One region of the Bradyrhizobium sp. T-1 genome, then DNA from elsewhere that is predicted to be linked to it. Evidence: predicted binding sites of a transcription regulator. Region 1 holds the regulator's gene; each other region holds the start of a gene.
The links. Region 1 encodes PhoB, which activates phosphate uptake and scavenging genes when phosphate is short. Its sites were predicted from a motif close to TGTCATNNANCTGTCAT; they were not measured.
Positions count from the first base shown of each region.

Region 2: ACWAT4_RS01930 (DUF2794 domain-containing protein) is a predicted target of PhoB. The motif match lies at 1,406-1,422, and genes of this name have one in related genera.
Region 3: ugpB (sn-glycerol-3-phosphate ABC transporter substrate-binding protein UgpB) is a predicted target of PhoB. The motif match lies at 1,467-1,483, and genes of this name have one in related genera.

Region 1 covers NZ_CM132115.1:7,972,677-7,975,950, forward strand. The annotation lists gene ACWAT4_RS38110 (aspartate aminotransferase family protein) at 1-16, opposite strand, end outside; gene ACWAT4_RS38115 (GcrA family cell cycle regulator) at 474-986, shown strand; gene phoB (phosphate regulon transcriptional regulator PhoB) at 1,183-1,890, opposite strand; gene phoU (phosphate signaling complex protein PhoU) at 1,913-2,629, opposite strand; gene pstB (phosphate ABC transporter ATP-binding protein PstB) at 2,641-3,274, opposite strand, start outside.
Region 2 covers NZ_CM132115.1:396,589-399,862, forward strand. The annotation lists gene ACWAT4_RS01925 (DUF1223 domain-containing protein) at 216-995, shown strand; gene ACWAT4_RS01930 (DUF2794 domain-containing protein) at 1,486-1,857, shown strand; gene ACWAT4_RS01935 (GNAT family N-acetyltransferase) at 1,981-2,511, opposite strand; gene ACWAT4_RS01940 (Bax inhibitor-1/YccA family protein) at 2,660-3,274, opposite strand, start outside.
Region 3 covers NZ_CM132115.1:108,185-111,458, forward strand. The annotation lists gene ACWAT4_RS00490 (CaiB/BaiF CoA transferase family protein) at 121-1,326, shown strand; gene ugpB (sn-glycerol-3-phosphate ABC transporter substrate-binding protein UgpB) at 1,547-2,863, shown strand; gene ugpA (sn-glycerol-3-phosphate ABC transporter permease UgpA) at 2,917-3,274, shown strand, end outside.

The sequences.
Region 1 (3,274 bases):
CTGCGCTGCTAGTCATGACGATCACTTGATGTTGCGGACGGTGTAACGCGTGCTTTGCGCAACGCACCATTGACCGGCCCGGAAAACGAAACGTGCCGCCTTTTAAGGGCGGCACGCGCGACTATCTTAGGCCTGGTGAAACGGGTGTCAATGCCGCCCGGAAAGCCTCGCGAAACGCTGAATCCGTAGTCTTGCGGTGGCGATTTTGCGGGATTTTCACCACGGAACATGTGGAAGCGAGTCGGCGGACTCTTGCGCGTGAGTCACGCCATATTGTAGCGTTTGGCTTGTCAGATACGACATCTCGTGCAGCGGTTCTGATCCCAAGAGTCCTCATGTACCGGCGTAAACGTTCGGGCGTTCTAGTCACGCCCGGCGAGCCTTAAGGGATTCTGGCGGCACGGGTTTTTCGAGGCTTAGGCATTCGTTGTGCCGCCCCAGGATGGCAGGCGCGCGGCGAAGGAAAGGTTACAATGACGGTTTTGACCTGGTCGGACGATCGCGTCGAGCAGTTGAAAAAGCTCTGGGAGGCCGGACTTTCGGCTAGCCAGATCGCCGCTGAGCTTGGGAATGTCACCCGCAATGCCGTGATCGGCAAGGTGCACAGGCTCGGCCTGTCCGGCCGCGCCAAGAGCCCGTCTTCGGCAGCTCCGCGGCCGCGCAAGGCGCGTCCCGCGCAGCACATGATGCGGGTGAGCAGGCCCATCGCGCGCGGCAACACCGCATTGGCGCAGGCCTTCGAGGTCGAGGTCGAGGCCGAGCCGGTTACCTACGACAACGTAGTGCCGATGAGCCAGCGGCTGTCGCTGCTCGAATTGAACGAGGCAACCTGCCATTGGCCGGTCGGCGATCCCTCGAGCCCGGATTTCTTCTTCTGCGGCGGCAAGGCACTCTCCGGCCTGCCCTATTGCGCTCAACACTCGCGGGTGGCGTATCAGCCGGCAGCCGACCGGCGTCGCGCACCGGCGAAGCCCGGCACGCGCTGAGCTACCAATTCTATTGATTGCCAAGACGGCGGCCGTGACACGATGACGGCGCCAATTATTCGGTGTCATCCCAGCGAAGGCGGGAATCCATAGCTACCACTCCCCGTGGTTATGGGTCCCGGGCTCGCGCTGCGCGCACCCCGGGACGACAGCTGAGAATGTGGCCGCAGCTCACTAAACCAGTCGCCCGCAAACCCTATGTCTGCTCCGCCTTCGCGAACCGATCATCGAGCGCGTAGCCGGCACCGCGGACGGTGCGGATCGGGTCCTGCTCACGACCGAGATTGAGCAGCTTGCGCAGGCGGCCGATATGTACGTCGACGGTGCGCTCGTCGATATAGATGTCGCGGCCCCAGACGCTGTCGAGCAGCTGCTCGCGCGAGAACACCCGGCCGGGATGCTCCAGGAAGAACTCCAGCAGGCGGTATTCGGTAGGCCCGAGATCGATCGGCCGGCCCGAGCGTGCCACGCGGCGCTTTTCGCGGTCGAGCTCGATGTCGCCGAAGGCGAGGATGGTCGCGAGCCGCTCAGGGCTTGCGCGCCGCAGCAGGCCCTTCACGCGCGCGAGCAGCTCGGGCACCGAGAACGGCTTGACGATGTAATCGTCGGCGCCGGTCGCCAGGCCCCGCACCCGCTCGCTCTCCTCGCCGCGCGCGGTGAGCATGATGATCGGCAGCTGCTTGGTGTCGGATCGCGTCCGCAGCCGGCGGCACAGCTCGATGCCCGACAGCCCCGGCAGCATCCAGTCGAGCACGATCAGATCAGGAATGTGCTCCTTGAGACGGGTGTCGGCATCGTCGCCGCGCATCACCGTCTCGACGTCATAGCCGTCGCCTTCGAGGTTGTAGCGGAGAAGCTCGGTCAGAGCTTCCTCGTCCTCAACCACCATAATGCGTGCGCCCATGGGGTCGTCGCTCCTTGCGTAATCAGGTGTTCGGGACCGTCGTGGCGAACGTCGTCATGTCGCCCTTCGGCCGCTTATCGGTGATGGCCTGGCCTTCGATCATGTAGAACACGGTCTCGGCAATGTTGGTGGCGTGGTCGCCGATCCGCTCGATGTTCTTGGCGCAGAACATCAGATGGATGCAAAACGAGATATTGCGCGGATCTTCCATCATGTAGGTGAGGAGCTCGCGGAACAGCGAGGTGCAGATGGCATCGACCTCCTCGTCGCCCTTCCACACCGCCATCGCCGCCGGCAGGTCATGCGCGGCATAGGCGTCCAGCACCGACTTGACCTGCTGCTGCACGAGGTCGGTCATGTGCTCGAGGCCGCGGAACAGCTTGAGCGGATGGAAATCCGTCTCCAGCGCCGCGACGCGCTTGCCCATGTTCTTGGCGAGATCGCCGATCCGCTCGAGATCGGTCGCAACCCGCATCGCGCCGACGATCTCCCGAAGATCGACCGCCATCGGCTGGCGGCGCGCGATGGTGAGCACGGCGCGCTCCTCGATCTTCTTCTGCAGCGTATCAAGCTCGGCGTCGATGGTGACCACGCGCTGGCCGAGCGCGACGTCGCGGCGGATCAGCGCGTCGACGGAGTCGACGATCATGCGCTCGGCGATGCCGCCCATCTCGGCGACCAGGCGGGTGAGCTCCTGGAGGTCGGTGTCGAAGGCTTTTGCGGTATGTTCAGAACCCATGTCCTGTCTCCTCAGCCGAACCGGCCGGTGATGTAATCCTGCGTGCGCCGGTCGGTCGGCGACGTGAAGATCTTGCTGGTGTCGTCGAACTCGATCAGCTCGCCGAGATACATGAAGGCGGTCTTGTCGGAGACGCGGGCCGCCTGCTGCATGTTGTGGGTCACGATCGCGATCGTGTAGTTCTCGGACAGTTCCTGGATCAGCTCCTCGACCTTGGCGGTCGAGATCGGGTCGAGCGCCGAGCAGGGCTCGTCGAACAGGATCACCTCGGGGCGCACCGCGACGGTGCGGGCGATGCAGAGGCGCTGCTGCTGGCCGCCGGAGAGCGACAGGCCGGAAGCGTTGAGCTTGTCCTTGACCTCGTTCCACAGCGCGCCGCCGCGCAGCGCCTTCTCGACGCGGTCGTCCATCTCGGACTTCGAGATCTTCTCGTAGAGACGAATGCCGAACGCGATGTTCTCGTAGATCGTCATCGGGAACGGCGTCGGCTTCTGGAACACCATGCCAACGCGGGCGCGCAGCAGGTTGAGATCCAGCTTGGGGTCGAGGATGTTGGTCTGGTCGAGCATGAGCTGACCGGTGACGCGCTGGCCCGGATAGAGATCGTACATCCGGTTGAAGATGCGCAGCAGGGTCGACTTGCCG
Region 2 (3,274 bases), 660 kb from region 1:
GCGAATTTGTGAACGGTGGCTCACTGCGACGTGAGTAGAAGGTTAAACGAAGGCGGCCTATCACAAGGCCGCCTTCGCGCGTTTGCGGCATGTTTCAGATGGGCTCGCCCGGCGGAAATCCCGCTGAGACGGTTGAATATGCCGCGCCCCGTAAGACTACGGTGACCATCAGGCGATAAGCTTTCCCCAACGAATGACGATGTGTGACGTTCGACATGACAGCAATGACGACTCCTAATCTGATTTCGCGCTGGTCCGGTGCACTCTGGTCGGGAGCCCTCGGTATCTGCGCCATCGTCGCCATCATCCGTCCCGCCGAGGCCGATCCCCGCGCCGTGGTCGAACTCTTCACCTCCCAGGGCTGCTCCTCCTGCCCGCCCGCCGACAAGGTCATCGGCGACCTCGCCAAGGATCCCTCGATCATCGCGCTGAGCATGCCGATCGATTATTGGGACTATCTCGGCTGGAAGGACACGCTGGCGGATTCACGTTTCTCGGCCCGGCAGCGCGCCTATTCGCGCATGCGCGGTGACCGCGAGGTCTATACGCCGCAAGTCGTCGTCAACGGCGCGACGCATGTCATCGGCAGCGATCGCGCCGGCATCGAGACCGCGATCGGCAAGACCGATATGGGCATGGGCGTCATGAGCGTGCCCGTGACGATGTCGCTGGCGGGCAAGCAGATCAACGTGTCGGTGGCCGCGAGCAAGGAGCCGGCAGTCTCGCATGGCGAGGTCTGGATCTGCTCGATCGCGAAATCGGTGCCGATCGAGATCGGCCGCGGCGAGAACCGCGGACAGCAGATCACCTACCACAACGTCGTGCGCAATCTGCTCAAGGTTGGTGACTGGAACGGACATCCGGAAAGCTGGACCGTGCCGCTCGAGAACTTGACGTCGCGCGACGGCGTCGACGGCGCGGTGGTTTACGTCCAGGATGGCAGCCGCGAGAAGCCGGGTGCGATGCTCGGTGCGGCGTACACGTCGCTGCATTGAAGCAAGCGCTCAGATCGCCTCCGCAAAACTCGTCTTCGTCATTCCGGGGCGCTTCGTGCGCCCCGCAATGACGGTGGTGCGAAACATCCCGACACAAACAAAAAAGGACCAACTCGCGTTGGCCCTCCTTGTCGCGCGTACAGACCCGATCCTGTCCGACCCCGGGGGGCTGGGGGCTGAGGAATCCGGAACCGAAAGGACCGGGTCAACGCACACAGGTCTTTTCGCAGTGCAGGGCGGCAGGCGATGGGCGGAAAAGCGGCGATCCTGTGATTCCTGCTAACGATCCCGTGACGGTTTGCCGCTGAGAAGTTCCACCGTTGCGTGTGTCATGCTCCGCACCGGATCGGCGAGGCGAGGGTCTTCAAGGGACCGATCAAGAGCCTCTTGCGGCGGGGAACAGTTGGCGCAATCATGCAATTGTCATGATCCGCGGTTCCGGGGACGGTCTTCGCGGAGGCGGTCATGCTGATGCGACAGGAGGCGCCCCATGAGTTTGACGTCGGAGGATGCCGACCCGAGCGAGCAGCGCGCAGTGGCGCGCCCTGCCACTGCGAATGCCCAGCCGAGCGGTGTGACGTTCAACCGGCTCGAGCTGAACCGAATTCTCAATCTGTACGGCCGCATGGTCGCCGACGGCGAGTGGCGTGACTATGCCATCGACTTCCTCAAGGACCGCGCGGTGTTCTCGGTCTTTCGCCGCGCCTCCGAAGTGCCGATCTACCGGATCGAGAAGGATCCGCGGCTCGCCCGCAAACAGGGCATGTACAGCGTGATCTCGGCAACCGGCCTGATCCTGCGCCGCGGCCACGAGCTCGACCGCGTGCTGCTGGTGATCGACCGCAAACTGGCGGTGGTGTGACGACCTCCGGTCGTCATTCCGGGGCGCGACGAAGTCGCCAACCCGGAATCTCGCTCCGCAATACGCGCACATAACCTCTGGATTCCGGGCTCGCGCTTCGCGCGCCCCGGAATGACGGGTGCTTTACTTCCCCGGCACCGTCTTCGCGCCCTCGCCGAGATCGCGCTGCATCATCACCGTGTCGAGCCAGCGGCCGAATTTCAGGCCGACATTCGGGTGCGTGCCGATCATCCTGAAGCCGCCTTTGGTGTGCACGCCGATCGAGCCGGCATTGGCGGAATCGCCGATCACCGCGATCATCTGGCGGAAACCGCGTGCCTCGCATTCGGTGATCAGCCGCTCCAGCAGCTTTGAGCCGATGCCGCGGCGGTGAAAGCTCGGATCGAGATAGATCGAGTTCTCGACCGTGAAGCGGTAGGCGGGGCGGGGCCGGTAGGCGCCGGCATAGGCGTAGCCGGCGACGCGGCCGTCGAGGATGGCGACGAAATAGGGATAGCCGCCATCGACCAGCGCGCGATAGCGGCGCGTCATCTCGGCGAGGTCGGGCGGCTCCAGCTCGAACGTTGCGGTGCCCTCACGGACGGCCTGCTGGTAGATGGCGGTGACGGCGGGGAGGTCGGCCTCAAGGGTGGGCCTGATTTCAGGTGCGGACATGGGCGGAGATTAGCAGGGGCCTTACTGTGAGCAACGCCATTTCCGCATGCGTCATGGCCGGGACAAGCCCGGGCATGACGGAGACCCCCCAAAACAAAAACCCCGGCCTCGCGGCCGGGGTTCGTGTCCGTTCTGTCTGGTCTTGCGCTTAGTCGCGCTGGCCGAGGAGCTGCAGCAGCAGCGTGAACAGGTTGATGAAGTTCAAGTACAGCGACAGTGCACCGGTGATGGCTGCGCGCTCTGCGATGTCACCGCCGGCCGAAGCGTAGCCGTAGATGTAGTCGTTCTTCAGCCGCTGCGTATCCCAGGCGGTGAGGCCAGCGAACACCAGCACGCCGACCACCGAGACGATGAACTGCAGTGCCGTGCTGGCCAGGAACAGGTTGACCAGGCTCGCGATGATGATGCCGATCAGGCCCATGAACAGGAACGAGCCCATGCCGCTCATGTCACGCTTGGTGGTGTAGCCGTAGAGGCTGAGCGCACCGAAGGTCGCCGCGGTGATGAAGAACACCCGCACGATCGAGGTGTGCGTGTACACCAGGAAGATCGAGGACAGCGAGATGCCCATCAGCGCCGAGAACACCCAGAACAGGATCTGGGCGGTCGAGGGGGCGAGACGGTTGATGCCGGCCGAGATCACGAACACCATGGCGAGCGGCGCCAGCATGAACAGATATTTCAGCGGGCTCACGAACATCGCGTAGCCGAACGGCGTCAGGAACAGCTTGCCGACGCGCACGGCTTCCGGAGTCGGAACGTC
Region 3 (3,274 bases), 370 kb from region 1:
ATTTGCCACGCTGCGGGATTGCCGCCTGCGGTGCATACGCCCCTACGCAACAAGCCATTGCTGGCTTGGGTGAACCTCGCTAGGCCTGTGCTCAAATATCGACACAGGGGAAGCGAAGGCATGAGTTCTGAAGCCGTTTTGGGGGCAATGAGCGGGCTGCGCGTCATCGATCTCACCCGCGTGCTTGGCGGTCCCTACTGCACCCAGATCCTCGCCGACCACGGCGCCGACGTGATCAAGGTCGAGCCGCCCGCAGGCGACGAGGTGCGCGAATGGGGCCCTCCCTTCCACGAGGAGGACGCCGCCTATTTCATCGGCATCAACCGCAACAAGCGCTCGATCGGCCTTGACCTCGCCTCCGAGGGCGGCCGCGTCGTGCTGCTGAAGATGCTGGAGACGGCCGACGTCCTGATCGAGAATTTCAAGCCGGGCACGTTGGAGAAATGGGGCATCGGCAACGATGTGCTCCGCGAGAAATTTCCGCGCCTCGTGCATTGCCGGATCTGCGGCTTCGGCGCCGACGGCCCGCGTGGCGGCAATCCCGGCTATGACGCCATCATCCAGGCCATGACCGGCATGATCGCGGCCACCGGCTCACCCGAAAGCGGTCCGATGCGGATCGGCGTGCCCCTGGTCGACATCACCACCGGACTTTACGCCGCGATCGGCATCCTGATGGCGCTGTCGGAGCGGCAGCGCTCCGGCAAGGGCCAGTTCCTGGAGACGACGCTGTACGAGACCGGCCTCGCCATCATGCATCCGCACACCGCGAATTATTTCATGCATGGCAAGCCGCCCGGGCTGACCGGCAACGAGCATCCGAATCTCGTGCCTTACGCGATCTTCCCGACCAAGACCGACGACATCTTCATCGGCGTCGGCAATGACGGCACCTTCCGCAAGCTCGCCAAGGAGATCGGCAAGCCCGAGCTCGGCACCGACCCGCGCTTTGCCCGCAACAAGGACCGCATCGCCAACCGCGAAGCGTTGCGCGCCGAGCTGGCCGCGGTGTTCAGCCAGCACGAGGCCGAGCCGCTGTGCAATCGCCTGCTCGCCGCCGGCCTGCCCGCAGGCCCGGTGCAGAAGATCGACCAGGCGCTGACCAATCCGCATACGATCGCCCGCGGCGATGTCATCGAGAAGGACTGGTACAAGGGCGTGGCCTCGCCAATCCGGCTCGATCGCAGCAAGCCGAGCCTCCGCCGCCTGCCGCCGAAGTTCAGCCAACACTCCCAGGAGGTGCTGGGCGAGTTCGGCTACTCCAGGGCGGAGATCGACGCGATGGTCGCAAAGGGCGTGGTCTGCGGCCCCGAGCGCAAGCGCTAGGGTCAGCCTCAACAGCGATGCCGCACTGCGGCGCGGGCACAAATGTGCACCGCGAACGACGCCGGCTGCGCGGGGCGCGTTCGCCTATTTGATGGCTTCCCTTTTCCAGCGCTTGCCGCTTTCGTTTCGGCCGCTTACACAGTCATGTGAACGTCATATGGCGCTGCTAGCGCAAGCGATCTTTTTGACGACCAAGGGACGGCTAAGGGAGGTTTACTTGATGGCTCTTCGACATTTTGGGGCGGCTGCCGCATTTGCGGTCACGGTCGGCCTGACGGCTTCGCCGGCGCTGGCGGTCACTGAAATCCAATGGTGGCACGCGATGACGGGCGCGAACAACGACGTCATCGTCAAGCTCGCAAACGACTTCAATGCGTCGCAGAGCGAGTACAAGGTCGTCCCGACCTACAAGGGCAGCTATCCCGACACCATGAACGCGGGCATCGCGGCATTCCGTGCCGGCAACGCTCCGCACATCATGCAGGTGTTCGAAGTCGGCACCGCGACCATGATGGCCGCGACCGGCGCCGTGAAGCCCGTCTACAAGATGATGCAGGAGGCCGGCGAGAAGTTCGATCCGAAGAACTATCTGTCCGCGATCACCGGCTACTACTCGACCTCGAAGGGCGAGATGCTGTCGTTCCCCTTCAACTCGTCGTCGACCGTCATGTGGATCAATCTCGACGAGCTGAAGAAGGTCAACGCCGAGATCCCGAAGACCTGGCCTGAAGTGTTCGAGGTCGCCAAGAAGCTGCACGACAACGGCCATCCGACCTGCGGCTTCTCCAACTCCTGGGTCACATGGGTCAATCTCGAGCAGCTCTCGGCCTGGCACAACGTGCCGCTCGCGAGCAAGGCGAATGGCCTCGACGGCTTCGACACCAAGCTCGAGTTCAACGCGCCGCTCCAGGTCAAGCATCTCGAGAAGCTGGTCGAGCTGCAGAAGGACAAGACCTACGACTACGCCGGCCGCACCAACCAGGGCGAAGGCCGCTTCACCTCGGGTGAGTGCGCCATCTACCTGACCTCGTCGGCCTTCTTCGGCAACGTCAAGGCGCAGGCCAAGTTCAACTTCACAGCTGCGCCGATGCCATACTATCCGGACGTCAAGGGCGCGCCGCAGAACTCGATCATCGGCGGTGCTTCGCTCTGGGTGATGGGCGGCAAGTCGGCCGACGAATACAAGGGCGTGGCGAAATTCCTGACTTTCCTCTCGGACACCGATCGTCAGGTCTACATCCACAAGGCCTCGGGCTATCTGCCGATCACCAAGGCCGCCTACGACAAGGCCAAGGCCGAGGGCTTCTACAAGGACCAGCCTTATCTCGAGACCCCCCTGCTCGAGCTGACCAACAAGGAGCCGACCGAGAACTCCCGCGGCCTGCGCCTCGGCAACATGGTCCAGCTGCGTGACGTCTGGGCGGAAGAGATCGAGCAGGCGCTCGCCGGCAAGAAGACGGCCAAGCAGGCGCTCGATGCCTCCGTCGAACGCGGCAACACCATGCTGCGTCAGTTCGAAAAGACCGCCGTAAAATAAGGCGCACGCGCCGGCGGGCCGCAACGTCGAGCAGCCCGCCGGCGCCACCCATCATGCAAAAGCAAGCGATTTTCCGATCAAAGCTACTGCCCTATGCGCTGGTTGCTCCGCAGCTCGCGATCGTTCTGATTTTCTTCTACTGGCCGGCCTTGCAGGCCGTCATCCAGTCCTTCCTGCTCCAGGACGCCTTCGGCCTCTCGACGAGCTTCGTCTGGTTCGAGAATTACGTCGAGCTGTTCAGCGAGCCCGCCTATTTCGAGACGATCGTCCGAACCTTCTTCTTCTCGTTCGCGATCGCGGCGTCCTCGCTCTCGGTGGCGCTGCTGCTGGCGGTGATGGCGGACAAGCCCTTACGCGGCGGCGCGATCTACCGCACGCTGCTGATCTGGCCCTATGCCGTGGCGCCGCCCG